Regions from separate parts of the Streptomyces sp. NPDC001401 genome, predicted to be linked through region 1. Evidence: riboswitches for the same ligand, from Rfam matches in the RefSeq annotation. Region 1 holds a riboswitch; each other region holds the start of a gene.
The links. A riboswitch is a leader RNA that binds a small molecule or an ion and turns the genes downstream of it on or off. The one in region 1 is predicted to bind S-adenosylmethionine.

Region 2: it holds a riboswitch for S-adenosylmethionine, as region 1 does, so the genes downstream of both, ACFY10_RS21510 (putative leader peptide) here and thrC (threonine synthase) in region 1, are expected to answer to the same signal.
Region 3: it holds a riboswitch for S-adenosylmethionine, as region 1 does, so the genes downstream of both, ACFY10_RS02410 (aminotransferase class V-fold PLP-dependent enzyme) here and thrC (threonine synthase) in region 1, are expected to answer to the same signal.

Annotation. Positions count from the first base shown of each region.
Region 1 covers NZ_JBIAWI010000005.1:562,832-567,906, forward strand. The annotation lists gene ACFY10_RS21015 (ubiquitin-like small modifier protein 1) at 267-542, opposite strand; gene thrC (threonine synthase) at 654-1,946, opposite strand; SAM riboswitch class I at 1,965-2,120, opposite strand; gene ACFY10_RS21025 (glucosyl-3-phosphoglycerate synthase) at 2,249-3,193, shown strand; gene ACFY10_RS21030 (trehalose-6-phosphate synthase) at 3,280-4,707, shown strand; gene otsB (trehalose-phosphatase) at 4,748-5,075, opposite strand, start outside.
Region 2 covers NZ_JBIAWI010000006.1:62,373-67,447, reverse strand. The annotation lists gene ACFY10_RS21535 (TauD/TfdA dioxygenase family protein) at 1-532, opposite strand, end outside; gene ACFY10_RS21530 (cupin domain-containing protein) at 988-1,380, shown strand; gene ACFY10_RS21525 (hypothetical protein) at 1,528-1,899, opposite strand; gene ACFY10_RS21520 (four-helix bundle copper-binding protein) at 2,173-2,535, shown strand; gene ACFY10_RS21515 (hypothetical protein) at 2,629-3,018, opposite strand; SAM riboswitch class IV at 3,113-3,226, shown strand; gene ACFY10_RS21510 (putative leader peptide) at 3,260-3,376, shown strand; gene ACFY10_RS21505 (ABC transporter substrate-binding protein) at 3,613-5,075, shown strand, end outside.
Region 3 covers NZ_JBIAWI010000001.1:513,037-518,111, reverse strand. The annotation lists gene ACFY10_RS02420 (cytochrome bc complex cytochrome b subunit) at 1-523, shown strand, start outside; gene trpD (anthranilate phosphoribosyltransferase) at 680-1,744, shown strand; SAM riboswitch class IV at 1,816-1,932, shown strand; gene ACFY10_RS02410 (aminotransferase class V-fold PLP-dependent enzyme) at 2,097-3,458, shown strand; gene ACFY10_RS02405 (Lrp/AsnC family transcriptional regulator) at 3,583-3,864, opposite strand; gene ACFY10_RS02400 (rhomboid family intramembrane serine protease) at 3,861-4,595, opposite strand; gene ACFY10_RS02395 (hypothetical protein) at 4,761-5,000, shown strand; gene ACFY10_RS02390 (NYN domain-containing protein) at 5,035-5,075, shown strand, end outside.

The sequences.
Region 1 (5,075 bases):
GGAGAATTCGCCTGAATTCAGGGCAAGTCGGGCCCCATAAAAGGAGCATAAGACGCAAAAAACCTGCACACTTTGGCTACTTCTCGCTGCCTGAGAAGAGAGAACTCATATGCATCCGGCATGCGGAGTGGAGCAGGTTCCCCAACTGTACCGTGCTCAACCATGCAGAATTGCCCCCTCCGCTTCTCTCACGGAGGGGGCAATTCGGTGAACTCTTGGTAACCGGCGTTACCGACGGTAATAATCGGTCGTCCGACCTGTTTCGGTCAGCCTCCGGCGACGGCCGGGATGATCGAGACGCCGGCACCGTCCGGAGTCGCCGTCTCCAGCCCCTGCTCGAACCGCACGTCGTCGTCGTTCACGTACACGTTGACGAAACGGCGAAGCTTGCCCTGGTCGTCAAGAACGCGGGCGGCGATACCCGTGTGGTTCTTCTCCAGATCGGCGATGACCTCGCCGAGGGTCGCACCTTCGGCGGCGACCTCGGCCTGCCCGCCGGTGTAGGTGCGCAGGATGGTGGGGATGCGGACGTTGACGCTCACAATGTGCCTCCGGTCAGGGTTTTTTAAGGGGCGCGGGGCTGTGTTGGATTTGCGGCTGCCGCCGCGTGGGCGCGACCAGCCCCCACCGGCCCGCGGCCGAACAACTACCTCTTAGCCGAGCCCGGCCTCACGGAACGATTCGAGGCTGGGACGGATCGTCGCAGTAAGACCCGTACCCGCCACCGCATCCAGCGTCTTGAGCCCGTCACCGGTGTTGAGCACGACCGTGGTGAGGCTCGGGTCCAGCAGCCCGTTCTCGATCAGCTTCTTCGTCACACCGAGGGTCACGCCCCCGGCGGTCTCCGCGAAGATTCCCTCCGTGCGGGCGAGCAGCTTGATGGCGTCCACCACCTGCTCGTCGTTCACGTCCTCCACCGCACCCCCGGTGCGACGGGCAATGTCGAGAACGTAAGGACCATCCGCCGGGTTGCCGATGGCCAGCGACTTGGCGATGGTGTTCGGCTTCTGGGGCCGTACGACGTCGTGCCCCGCCTTGTACGCGACGGAAACGGGGCTGCACCCCTCGGCCTGCGCCCCGAAGATCTTGTACGGCTTGTCCTCGACGAGGCCAAGCTTGATCAGCTCCTGGAGACCCTTGTCGATCTTCGTGAGCTGCGAGCCGGAGGCGATCGGCACGACCAGCTGGTCCGGCAGCTGCCAGCCGAGCTGCTCGCAGATCTCGTACGCCAGGGTCTTGGAGCCCTCCGCGTAGTACGGCCGCAGGTTGACGTTGACGAAGCCCCAGCCCTCGCCGGCCGGGTCGCCGATCAGCTCGGAGCAGAAGCGGTTCACGTCGTCGTAGTTGCCGTCGATACCGACGAGCTCGCCGCCGTAGACGGCAGCCATGACGACCTTGCCCTGCTCCAGGTCGTGCGGGATGAACACGCAGGAACGGAACCCGGCGCGGGCCGCCGCGGCCCCCACCGCACCGGCGAGGTTGCCGGTGGACGAGCAGGACAGGGTGGTGAAGTCGAAGGCGCGGGCGGCCTCGATGGCCTGGGCGACCACGCGGTCCTTGAAGGAGTGCGTCGGGTTGCCCGAGTCGTCCTTGACGAACAGCTTGCCGGCGTCGACGCCGAGCTCACGCGCCAGGTTGTCGGCCTTGACGAGCTTGGTCCAGCCGGGGTTGATGTTGGGCTTGTCGGCCACGTCCGCCGGGACGGGCAGCAGGGGCGCGTAACGCCAGATGTTCGCGGGACCCGCCTCGATCTGCTTGCGGAGCTCCTCGGCGTCGTAGGCCGAGAAGTCGTAGGCGATCTCGAGCGGGCCGAAACACTCCTCGCACGCGAAAACCGGACCAAGGGGTACCCGGTGACCGCACTCGCGGCAGGAAAGAGCCGCGGCGGGACCCAGATCGACGGTGTTCACGGAGTTCGTGGTGCTTGCAACAGTCTGCGCAGCCATGTGAGGCGAGGCCCTTTCTCCTCATCTTCCTCACGACGCATCTCGCCGTGAGACGGATTTGGCACCTTCCCTAGCCGGGAGCCTCGCTGGATGATCAACACTGATCTACGAGAACCGACTGGAGGGTTGCCGGGGCTTCATCGGGCCGTATCCCTCTGCCCCTCTGGATGAGCGGTATTCGGTTGTCCCTCCGACGACCTCGGACATGCGATGGTCATCGTCGTTGTTCAAGACTGTAACCGAAGGCCAGGACAGTTGAGAGAGTCGTCCGAACCGCGAGACAAAAGTGAGGAGCCGCCTACGTGCTGGAAGAAGTCGAGCGCTGGCTGAGCACCCGCTCCTGGTCCCTGACCGATCGCCCTCTCCACAAGATCCTCGCTGCCAAGCAGCGCACGGGACAGTCGGTCAGTGTCGTGCTGCCCGCGCTCAACGAGGAGGAGACGGTCGGCGACATTGTCGCGATCATCCGTCATGACCTCATGCAGCAGGTCCCGCTCGTCGACGAGATCGTCGTCGTCGACTCCGGGTCCACCGACCGCACGTCCGAGGTCGCCGCGGCGGCCGGGGCCAGGGTCGTCCACCGTGACGACATCCTGCCGCGCATCCCGACCGTCCCCGGCAAGGGCGAGGTGCTGTGGCGCTCGCTCCTCGTCACCAGCGGGGACATTGTCTGCTTCATCGACGCCGACCTGAAGGAGTTCTCGTCGGACTTCGTCTCGGGGATCGTGGGCCCGCTGCTCACCGACCCGGGGATCGACCTGGTCAAGGGCATGTACGACCGCCCGCTGGGCGGCGCTGCAGGTCAGGGCGGCCGGGTCACCGAGCTGATGGCCCGCCCGCTGCTGAACATGCACTGGCCGCAGCTGGCCGGCTTCGTGCAGCCGCTCGGCGGCGAGTACGCGGCCCGGCGCAGCCTGCTGGAACAGCTGCCCTTCCCGGTCGGGTACGGCGTGGAGCTGGGCATGCTGGTCGACGCCCTGCATCTGGTGGGCCTCGACGCGCTCGCCCAGGTGGACGTCGGGGTGCGCAAGCACCGGCACCAGGACGGGCAGGCGCTGGGCCGGATGTCCGCCGCGATCTACCGCACGGCACAGCTGCGGCTGGCCCGCGGGCACCTGATCCGCCCCTCGCTCACCCAGTTCGAACGGGGCGAGGACGGCTTCGAGCCGCGCACCTACTCCGTGGACACGGAGGAGCGGCCGCCGATGGTGGAGATCACCGAGTACGCGTCGCGCAAGGTCGCCTGAGGCGGCGCGTTACGCGGTGTATACGGTCCACCCGCGAAGCCCAGCCGTACGTTTGAGCGTTTCCGGGCCGGGCTAGGTTGTGGCGTATGGCTTCCACGCACGGCGCAGGTCATCACGCTGCCGATGACGCAGGTCAGCACACTGGTCATCAGGTGCTGGTCGCGTCCAACCGCGGCCCGGTCTCGTACGAGGTACAGGAGGACGGCTCGCTGTCCGCCAGGCGCGGTGGCGGCGGGCTGGTCTCCGGCCTGTCCGCGATCGGGCCGGACGCGGACGCCCTGTGGGTGTGCTCGGCGCTGTCCGACGGCGACCGCGAGGCGGTCCGGCGCGGGGTCGGCGAGGACGGTGTGCGGATGCTGGACATCCCGGCCGGCGTGCACGCCGACGCTTACAACGGCATCGCCAACTCCGTGCTCTGGTTCGTCCATCACATGCTGTACCAGACGCCGCTGGAGCCGGTCTTCGACGCGGAGTTCCGGCGGCAGTGGGCGTCGTACGAGACCTACAACCGGGCGTTCGCCGAGGCGCTGGCCCAGGAGGCGGCCGAGGGGGCCGCGGTCCTCGTACAGGACTATCACCTGTGTCTGGTGCCGGGGATGCTGCGGGAGCTGCGGCCGGACCTCAGGATCGGGCACTTCTCGCACACGCCGTGGGCGCCGGTGGACTACTTCCGGATGCTGCCGGACGACATCGCCGAGCAGCTCCTGCGCGGGATGCTGGGCGCCGACCGGCTGGGTTTTCTGACCCGGCGCTGGGCGGACGCGTTCACGGCGTCCTGTACGGAGCTGGTGGGCGGGCTCGGCAATACCCGGATCGGGGTGCACGGGCTGGGCGCGGACGCCGACTTCCTGCGGCAGCGGTCGCACGAGGCGGACGTCGACGAGCGGATGGCCGCCCTGCGGGGGCAGATCGGCGCGGGCCGGAAGGCGATCGTGCGGGTCGACCGGACCGAGCTCTCGAAGAACATCGTGCGCGGCCTGCTGGCCTACCGGCAGCTCCTCGACGACCGTCCGGAGTGGCGCGAGCGGGTGGTGCATGTCGCCTTCGCGTACCCGTCCCGCCAGGACCTGGCCGTCTACCGCGACTACACGGCCGAGGTGCAGCGCCTGGCCGAGGAGATCAACTCCCGTTACGGCACGCCTGGTTGGACCCCGGTCGTGCTGCACGTCAAGGACGATTTCGCGCGCTCCCTGGCCGCGTACCGCCTGGCGGACGTGGCCCTCGTCAACCCGATCCGCGACGGCATGAACCTGGTCGCCAAGGAGGTCCCGGTCGTCTCCGACGAGGGCTGCGTACTGGTGCTGTCGCGGGAGGCGGGGGCGTACGAGGAGCTGGCCGAGGACGCGCTGACCGTGAACCCGTACGACGTGATCGGGACGGCGCGGGCGCTTCACGCTGCGTTGTGCCTGCCGGCGGCTGAGCGGGCCGAGCGTACGAAACGGCTTGCCGCCGCGGCTACGGCGTTGCCGCCGGCGCAGTGGTTTCTTGAGCAGTTGGAGGCTTTGCGGGGCTGAGGTCTGGGGGCTGCCGCCCTCAGGCCCCCGCTTTCGGCCCTTAAGGGGCCTCGTCCTCAAACGCCGGACGGGCTGGAGTTGCCGACCGGCGCTGGAAATGTGCCGCCAGCGCCCGCAGCAGTCGTACGACCCCCTCCGGGCCCTCCACCACCAAGTCCGCCCGCTCCCGCAGCTCCGTCACCTCGTCGCTGCCGCTGCACACCAGGAGGCCGGGGACGCCGTCGGAGCGGAGTTTGTCCACGGCGGCGAAGGCGGGGAGGTCGCCGAGGTCGTCGCCGGCGTAGAGGACTGCCGATGCGTCGATCTCGCGTACGTACTCCAGGAGGGCCACGCCCTTGTCGGTGCCCGGTGGGCGCAGTTCGAGGACG
Region 2 (5,075 bases), on a different contig from region 1:
CGTACGGCGTCGAGACGAAGACCCGGTCGTACTCCGCGCGCTGTGCCGAAGTGGCCGCGGAGCGGGCGTAGTCGTACTGGTTGGTGTGTACGACGCGCAGCGAGTCGGCGAGGGCGCGCAGCGGGTCGGGCAGGTCGCGGTAGGCAGCGGCGGCGTTGGCGATGAGCGTCTGTCCGCCGTACGGCGTGATCACGATGGACCGGAGGGTCGTCAGCTGCGGGGGGTTGAGCACGAAGGTGACGTCCGTGTGCCACTCGTTCGCCTTCGAGGTCTCGCTGTCGACGGCGAGCACATTGGTCGTACCGTCGGCGGCCGGCACGTTCGGGTGGGCGGTCGTCAGCTCGCCGAACCATCCGGCGACCCGTTCCTGACCTGCGTTGTCGAGGTCGACCTGGTCGAACACGATCGCCTTGTGCTCGTTGAGGGCCTGACGGAGCGTCGTGATCGTCGCGGGGTCGGGGGGCGCCGTGAGGTCGACGCCCTCGACGACCGCGCCGATGCGGCTCGTGAGTTTACGGATGGACGGAGACATGCGGAGCTCCGAGAACTGTGAATGTCAGATTCAGGTCAAGGACGCGCAGCTTGCGGCCGCCGGTGCGTCAATGCACCGGCAGCCGACTGCGCGGACCTACCTCTGCCCCGGAATCGGGGACGAGAGGAGAGAAGAAAGAAGAAGAAGGAGGACCGGAGAGAGGAGGGTCCTCAACGACAACAGAACGCGCTGGAGACGTGCGCCAGGTCGATGTGGCGCCGCCGAGTCAAATCCACGCGCGGGGTCATGGAACGTGAGTTGAGCAGACGCCCGCGCCCTCGGTCAATGGGTTCCGGACAGGTATCACATTGCGGAAACCTGGAACGTCTCGGCGCAGCCGTGCGCCGCGTCCCTGCTCGCCAGGGAGCGGGGCGTGGGCTTCCGCCTGCGTGCGGCCCCCGCTCCGGCCGATCCGTGAACCCTCACTCCGGCCGATCCGTGAAAAGGTACTGCCGATGAGCAGACCCGAATCCGAGTTCCACCGTCCCCCGGCACCCTGGCGGCGGCCGCCCGGCGCGCCCGCCGGCGTGTGGGAGCAGATGCTGGCCGTGGATCCCGAGACGGGAGACGCCACCGTGCTCCAGCGGTACGAACCCGGGACGGACACCAGCCCGCAGGGCGCCGCCCGACACGACTTCTTCGAGGAGGTGTACATCCTCGACGGCTCCCTCACCGACCTGCGCCTCGGCGAGACGTTCACCGCGGGGATGTACGCGTACCGGCACCCGGGGATGGAGCACGGGCCGTGGACGAGCCCGGAGGGCGTGATGATGTTCGTGATCCGCAGCCATACGTCCAGCCGGGGCAGCCGCGGCCACGACGGCGTCGCCTCCCCCGACGCGCCCTAGCCGTCCGCGACGGCACCGGCCTCGACGCGCTGCTCAACGCCCGTGGCCATTCCCACGCGGCGGCGGTGTGCTCGCTGTCGGCAGGTCGCGCCGCAGTAACGCGCGCGGCCGCCGGTGGCCCGGGCATCGAGCCGGGCCCCGCACTCCTCACACCGTGGCGCCGCGTGCAGCGTGCAGCGTGCAGCGTCCCGGGACTGTCACGACAACCCCGCCCTTCCGTGACCGGTGCGGAATTCCGCAGACCCTCCAGTGCCAGGTGCACCATGCGAGTGCCGCCGGTCCGGTCGCGGTGAGCGGCCCGTATCGTTCCGCACCCGACAGTGAGCGCGGCGACATCGTCCGCGCGTCACACGCGTGCTTGCGCCCGTACGACGTCTCGACGACCTCGAGGAGGAAGCCGAAGAACGCCGGCACAGGGGCAGTTCGGGCAGCCCATCGTGCGGCGTCCACCAAGTCGTCGACCTGCTGGACGAGTACGGCCTCCAGCAGGATCTCCTTGCTGGGGAAGTGCCGGTACACGGTGCCGGCGCCGACCCCGGCCTGCCCTGCGATCGCGCCGAGCGAGACGTCGAGGCCGTGCTAGTCGATGTCACCCACTCCGGGGGATCGACCGCGAGTGGTGAGTCGATCACTCGCCTGGGCCAGCCTGTGACGCGGTCCACGCCGGGTCCGGGCACTTCGGGCAAAAACGCACGGAATGCTCCCGCCCGCCTCGTGGCAAGCGGGCACGAGAGGAAGTAGAACGAGGGGCAAGGGACCCGCCCCGGGCCCCCTCACCCCCCAGGAGGAGCCATGACCCAGACCGGCCCCATGACCGCCATGAGCAAGGAGATGCAGGACTGCGTCGAGGCGTGCATGTCCTGCCACGCCGTGTGCGAGGAGACCATGAGCGCCTGCATGCAGATGGGCGGCGCGCCCTCGATGCAGATCATGCGCGCGGTCATGGACTGCTCCGAGATGACCCGGATGTGCGCGGACATGATGATGCGCCGCTCACCCATGTCGGCCGAGATGTGCGCGATGTGCGCCAAGGCGTGCGACATGTGCGCCGAGGCGTGTATGTCCATGCCGGACGACCCGATGATGATGCGCTGCGCGGAGGCGTGTCGCCGCACCGCCGAGATGTGCCGCGCGATGTCGGGCGCCACGATGTGAGCCCTGCCTGATCGGCGTCGAGGGCACCCGCAGCCAGGTGCCCTCGACGCCGACAGCTGATGCTGTGACCGCGGGAGCGCACAGCCCGTTCGCTCAGTCGACCGGCGTGGCGGCGAGCGGTGGCAGATCCAGGTGGTCGCACAGGGTGCTGCCCCGGTACTCGGTGCGGAGGACACCCCGGCTCTGGAGTTCCGGGAGCGGCGCGCCGGCGAAGGTGACGAGGGCGAAGCCGGCGTGCTCGGCGAAGACGGCCGCCTCACGCACCGCCCGTGCGGTCGGGGTCACTTGGGCGGCGGGGTGGGCGCCGCCGTCGGCCTCCAGGGCGAGGTGCACACCGGGCAGCCGGTGTGGCGGTCCGTCATGGGGAGTTCCTCCGGTGGACGGCTCGGATGCAGGTGTGTGGTCAGGGGTAGGGGGCGGCCGGTCGCCACGGACCGGGAGATCGGCGGCGCGGGCGGCGAGGGCGCCCTCCGTGTCAGCCACACATCCCGGCACGTGAGACGGCCCCGCTCTCTCGAACAGGGCCCCCCGATTCCGGCATTGACGTACGACAAGACCGCTCCGTAGCATCGCGATCGGCATTGAGTGTCAGCGTCAAGCCCTGGCTCGCTGACCGGCAACCCTCCCGCGCGGTGGGGTGCTCCAGGTGAAAGCCCGGCGGGGTCATCGACGACTCCCGCAAGCGCGTGGCCCCGCAACCGGGGCCGGAGATGGGGGGACCGGCATGCGGCACTGCGGTGACCTGCCCGCCTCCTTCGCCGACGCCACGGCGTTCTCCCGGCTCTCGCGCCGACGCCACATCGATCTGAAGCGCTCGACCAGCTGCTTCTGTCAGGCCTGACGAGCCCGGTCGGCGCCGGCTGACGTCCGTCACCGGCCACAGCTGCATCGCGCCTCTCCCGTTGCCGCCTCTCGCGGTGTCCTCCCCCTGACCCCCTGTCTGTACAGCGCACCCCGTTCCCGGTGTCGATCCGGCCGGGGCCGCACGCCCATGCACGGCCGTGCCTCGCACGGCACCCCGTGCCTGGTGACACGAGTAGGAGAAACCCCTCCGTGACAGCACTTCCGGATTCCAGACTGTCCCGACCGTCTTTCCGCACCTCTCGATGGGCATCCCTGGCCGCCCTTCTGACCACCAGTGTTCTGCTGACCGCCTGCGGTTCGAGTGGCGAAGGCTCCGGCAGCGGAAGCGGCCAACCGAAGTCCGGCGGCACTTTGACCTTCGCGGTGGGGTCCGACGCCGGCTGCGTGGACCCGCAGCAGGTCGGCAGCAACGAGAGCATCTACTCGGTGCGCCAGACCGTGGACTCCCTGACCGACCAGGACCCCAAGACCGGCAAGATCGTGCCGTGGCTGGCCAAGAGCTGGGACATCGAAGCCAAGGCAACGACGTTCACCTTCCACCTGCGGTCGGGCGTCACCTTCAGCGACGGCTCGAAGCTGACCGCGCAGGTGGTCAAGGACAACTTCGACGCGGTGCCGAAGCTCGGCCCCCTGGGCGTCCTCGCGCAGGGCTTCCTGAGCGGGGTCAAGAGCACCACCGTGGTCGACCCGCTCACCGTCAAGGTGGTCTTCAAGCAGCCCAACGCCCAGTTCCTGCAAGCGACTTCGACCCACTCGCTGGGTATCGAGTCGTCGGCGAGCGTGAAGAAGACCCCGCAGCAGAAGTGCAGCAACGGCGTGATCGGTTCCGGGCCGTTCGTGCTGAAGCAGTATGTGCAGAACCAGTCGATCACTCTGGCCAAGCGCACCGGCTACGCCTGGGGCTCCTCGCTGCGGTCCAAGAAGGGCGAGGCCTACCTGGACAAGCTGGTGTTCAAGGTCGTGCCCGAGGCGGGAGTGCGGGCCGGCAGTCTCCAGTCCGGGCAGGTCGACGCGATCAGCAGCGTCGGCAAGGCCAACGAGGCGGCACTGAAGGGTGGTCAGGTCACCCTCCTGCGCCGGGCCAACCCCGGCGTGGTGTTCGGCCTCGGGCTCAACAACTCGCGGCCGCTGCTGAAGGACGCGAAGGTGCGCCAGGCGATCGTGGCGGCCGTCGACCGGAAGCAGATCGCCGACACCGTGTTCCCGACCGGCACCCAGCCGGCGACCAGCGTCCTGGCGCACACCACGCCCGACTACACCGATCTCTCCTCGGACCTCGCCTTCGACGCGGCCAAGGCCAAGTCCCTGCTGGACGCGGCCGGTTGGAAGGCGGGCAGCGGCGGTATCCGCGCCAAGAGCGGCAACAAGCTGAGCCTGACCATCACCTGGTTCCCCAACGCGGCCACCAACCAGCCCGCACTGGAGCTGGTCCAGCAGCAGCTGAAGGCCGTCGGGATCGATGTGGTGCTCAGGCAGCGCCAGGTCAGCGAGTTCGCCACCACGCTCCAGCGCGGTGACTACGACGTGGTGTGGGGCAACGTGACCCGCTCCGACCCGGACATCCTGCGCAGCTCCTTCTCCTCCCAGCTGGCCAACTTCTACCGGCTGCCTGCCAGTTCCCTGGATACGGCGCTGTCCGGGCAGGCCGCGACCACGGACACCGCGAAGCGCGCGCA
Region 3 (5,075 bases), on a different contig from region 1:
CCTGGACCGTCCGCGCAACGCCCCGACGCGTACCGCGTTCGGTGCCGCGTGGATCTCCTGGTACTTCGTGCTGATGGTCGGTGGCGGCAACGACCTGTGGGCCACGCACTTCCACCTGTCGATCAACGCGATCACCTGGTTCGTGCGCGTCGGCTTCTTCGTCGTGCCGGTCCTCACGTTCATCGCCACCAAGCGGATCTGCCTCGGCCTCCAGCGCCGGGACAAGGACAAGGTGCTGCACGGCCGCGAGTCGGGCATCATCAAGCGCCTGCCGCACGGTGAGTTCATCGAGGTCCACGAGCCGCTCAGCCAGGACGCGCTGCACACGCTCACGGCGCACGAGCAGTACAAGCCGGCCGAGATCGGCCCGACGGTCGACGAGAACGGCGTCGAGCGCAAGGTCAAGGGCTCCGAGCGGCTGCGCGCCAAGCTCAGCGAGGCGTACTTCGGCGAGGAGGCCCAGATTCCGAAGCCGACCGTCGAGGAGTACAAGGAGATCACGAGCGGCCACGGCCACCACTGATCGCTGCGGCTCGCCACAGCCACGGTAGAAGGGCCCCGTCCGGTGTTCGGACGGGGCCCTTCGCCTTGCCTTCGGGCTGGATAGGGTGGGTGTCGGAACTCTTCGACGAGTTCACATGCTTCTTCACACTCTTCTACGACACCCAGGAGCGGCCTTATGAGCGCTGTGACCCCCGCTGGAGGCGACACCGCGGCGGGCCGTTCCTGGCCCGAGGTACTGAACGCGCTGCTGTCCGGCCGCGACCAGAGCGCCGACGCGACGGCCTGGGCGATGGACCGGATCATGCGCGGCGAGGCGACGGACGCCCAGATCGCGGGCTTCGTGGTCGCCCTGCGGGCCAAGGGCGAGACCGTCGAGGAGATCACCGGCGTGGTCCGCGCGATGTACGAGCACGCCAATGTGATCGAGGTGTCGGGCCGCACCGTCGACATCGTCGGCACGGGCGGCGACGGCGCGAAGACGGTGAACATCTCCACGATGTCGGCGATCGTGGTGGCCGGAACCGGCGCCAAGGTCGTCAAGCACGGCAACCGCGCGGCCTCGTCGGCGTCGGGCGCCTCGGACGTCCTGGAGAAGCTCGGCGTCAACCTCGACCTCACGCCGAAGCGGGTGGCCGAGGTCGCGGAGGAGGCGGGCATCACCTTCTGCTTCGCGGTCAAGTTCCACCCGGCGCTGCGCCATGTCGCCGCCGCTCGCGGCCAGTTGGGCATCCGGACGGTCTTCAACGCCCTCGGCCCGCTGACCAACCCGGCGAAGGTGAAGGCACAGGCAGTCGGTGTAGCCGACCCGCGCATCGCGCCGATGATCGCGGGCGTCCTGGCCGAACGAGGCAACTCCTCCCTCGTCTTCCGCGGCGACGACGGCCTGGACGAGCTGACGACGACGGCCACCTCCCACGTCTGGATCGTGCGCGACGGCAAGGTCACCGAGGAGTCGTTCGACCCCCGCGACGTCGGCCTCGAGCTGGTCCCGGTGGAGGCCCTGCGCGGTGCCGACCCGTCGTACAACGCGGAGGTCGCCCGCCGCCTCCTCGACGGCGAGACCGGCCCCGTACGTGACGCCGTACTGCTGAACTCGGCGGCTGCGCTCGTGGCTCTCGACCCGGGCCCCGGGACGCTGGCCGAGCAGATCCGGGCCGGCATGGACAAGGCGGCGGAGTCGATCGACTCCGGCGCGGCCAAGCGGGCGCTGGAGCGCTGGGTGGCGGCCAGCAACGCGTAGCAGAGGACCGCGGTCCCGTAGTTCGGACACGAGTTGCGGGACCGCGATCACTTCACGTACGTTCCTTTCCAGGTCATGAGTGACAGTCATGAGGCCCCGGCCGACTGTCCGGCAACCCTCCGTCCGTGGCGGGGTGCCCCGGGTGAAGACCAGGCCGTAGGCAGCGAGGTCTACGGCAAGCGCGGGCCCCTCGAAAGACACCAGGGGTCCTGGTCATCGAGGGAGCCTTCTGTGAGCAAGCGAATGCGATAGGGCGCCGAGCCCCGCCTCCGCATACCCCCTTCACCTTCTCCCGTGCCGTCGACGCACCGTCCGGTACGGCGATTCCGCTTACCCCTCACAGGAGTTCGCCATGTCTGTCTCCACCGCTGCCGTCGCCACCGCCATTTGTGCCCCGCTGCCCGTTCTGGGCCGGGATGTCACCGTCCCGCTCGTCACGGGCGGCGAAGTCACCTACGCCGCGCTCGACTACGCGGCCAGCGCCCCCGCCCTGCAGCGCGTCTGGGACGACGTGGCGGCCTACGCCCCGTACTACGGCAGCGTCCACCGCGGCGCCGGCTACCTCTCGCAGCTCTCCACCGACCTGTTCGAGAACGCCCGCAAGACGGTCGCCGAGTTCCTGGACTGCCGCACCGACGACCAGCTGATCTTCACCCGCTCGACGACGGACTCCCTAAACCTCCTCGCGCAGGCCCTCCCTGCCGACTGCCAGGTCTTCGTCTTCGAGACCGAGCACCACGCGAGCCTGCTGCCCTGGAAGGACGCCCGGGTCACCTACCTCAACGCCCCGCGCACCCCGGCGCAGGCGGTGGAGACCCTGGAGAAGGCCCTCGCCGACCGCGACCCGTACGGCCCGGCCCTGGTCTGTGTCACCGGCGCCTCGAACGTCACCGGCGAGCTGTGGCCGGTCCGCGAGCTGGCCGCCGCGGCCCACGCGCACGGCGCCCGCATCGTCCTGGACGCCGCCCAGCTCGCCCCGCACCACCCGGTCTCCGTGCAGGACCTCGACGTCGACTGGGTCGCCTTCTCCGGCCACAAGCTGTACGCCCCGTTCGGCTCCGGCGTGCTGGCCGGCCGTGCCGACTGGCTGCAGGCCGCCGACCCCTACCTCGCGGGCGGCGGCGCCAGCCGCAAGGTCACGCGGCGCGAGGACGGGGGAGTGGACGTGGAGTGGCACGAGAGCGCGGCCCGCCACGAGGCCGGCTCCCCGAACGTGATCGGCGCCTACTCCATCGCGTCGGCCTGCAAGGCGCTCACCGAGGCCGGCTTCGACACCCTCGTCGCCCGCGAGCAGCACCTGATCGACACCGTCCGGGCGGGCCTCGCCGAGGTGCCCGAGGTGCGGGTCCTCTCGCTCTTCGGCGACGACGCCCCCCGGGTCGGCGTGATCTCCTTCGTCGTCGAGGGCTGGAACAGCTCCCACTTCGCCGCGGCCCTCTCCGCCGAGTACGGCATCGGCGTCCGCGACGGCCTCTTCTGCGCCCACCCCCTCGTCCGCACCCTCCTGGGCAGCGACCCGCAGACCCAGGGCGAGTGCGGCGCCCCCGAGGCCGCCCCCGGCGAGAAGTCCCTCAACGCGATCCGCGTCAGCTTCGGAGCAGGGACGCCGGACGAGCACGTCGAGCGCTTCGTCAACGCGGTGAAGGAGCTCGTGCGCAGCGGCGCGAAGTGGCAGTACCGCACGGAGGACGGCCGCTGCGTCCCCGCGGTCTGAGTAGCTGCCCCTTCTTCAGGGGCGCGGGGCTGTATCGACATGCGGCTCCGCCGCGTGGGCGCGACCAGCCACAACGGACCGGTTGCCGCAAACGCTCCGCGCCCCGCAAACGCCTAGGCGCCGATCACGAATCCAGCCCAATGGCAAACGCAGCCTCGAGGTCATGCTGCGAGTACGTCCGGAAAGCGACATGCGTGTCCGTCGCCTCGACCCCGGGGATCTTGCTGATACTGCCGGGAATCACGTCAGCAAGATCCTCGTGCTGCTTCACCCGCACCATGGCGATCAGGTCATACGTACCGGTGACGGAAAAGACTTCACTCACGCTCTCCAGCGAAGCGATCCGCTCCGCGATCTCGGGGATCCGGTCCACGCTGGTCTTGATGAGGACGATCGCGGTGATCACGGCTGGTTCTCTCCCTCGGGGGCCGGAGCTGGGGCGGATCTCACTCTAGTCGTACGGCCGAATCGGACCCAGGCGTAGACGAAGCCCAGGCCGAAGCCCACCAGGTGGGCCAGATAGGCCACCCCCGGTCCCGTCGCCGCATGCCCGGCCGCCAGCCACTGCAGGGCCGCCCAGAAGGGCAGCACGATCCATGCGGGGAAGCGCAGGGGGAGGAAGAACAGGAACGGCAGAAGGCTGGTCACCCTGGCCCCGGGGAACAGGTACAGGAAAGCGCCCAGTACCGCCGAGATCGCCCCGGAGGCGCCGACCAGGGACTGCTGGGACGTCGAATTGGCCGCCGCGTACCCCAGCAGCGCGAGGTAGCCGCAGCCGACGTAGAAGAGCGTGAACTGGACGCGGCCCATCCGTTCCTCGGTCATCACCCCGAAGACGTAGAGGAAGAGCATGTTGCCGAGCAGGTGCACCCAGCTGCCATGGACGAACAGGGCCGTGGCGGGGGTCAGGGCGGCCCTGGGGGAGCCCTGGAACAGCTCGGCCGGGACCACGCCCCAGCGGTGGAAATAGGCGCGCTGGGCGGCGAGCAGCGTGTCGCCGGAGCCGTGGACCGGATTGAGACCCGCCGCCGGGCCGGTCACGAAGAGCAGGCAGCACAGGGTGATCAGCGTGTATGTCATGGGCGCCGAAGGGCGCCGGATCGCTCTGCCGACGGTCGCGCTCCACTTGCCGATCATGAACACAGAGCATGACGTAACGGGACGCAGTCGCACAGACCGCCTCGCCGCCGTGGACGGGCGGGCGGCGAGTCCGCACCAGGCCGTAGGGTTACGAGCCACACGGCCCGGGAAGCTGGGGCGTCACTGACAATAGAAGGCCTAGAAGGAAAGAGCACAGGCACGATGACGGTTCCCCTGCCGACCGCCACGACGCGGTGGCGCTGCACCCTCTGCGGCAACCTCACGCGTTTCGACGTGACCCGCTCGTCGAAGGTCGTCGAGTACGTCCACCTCGATCTGGCCGGTGAGCCCAAGGTCGAGGAGCGCGAGGTGGTCAGTGAGACCATCGAGTCGGTGCGCTGCCGGTGGTGCAACGCGGTGGATCAGGTGGAACTCGTGGACAGGCCGGGCGCCGACTCCTGAGCGGAGCGGCCCCACAGGTAATGGGGTGTGACGGATGGTGGAGACCACAGGCGGGGGGCCGGGCGACGGCACCGC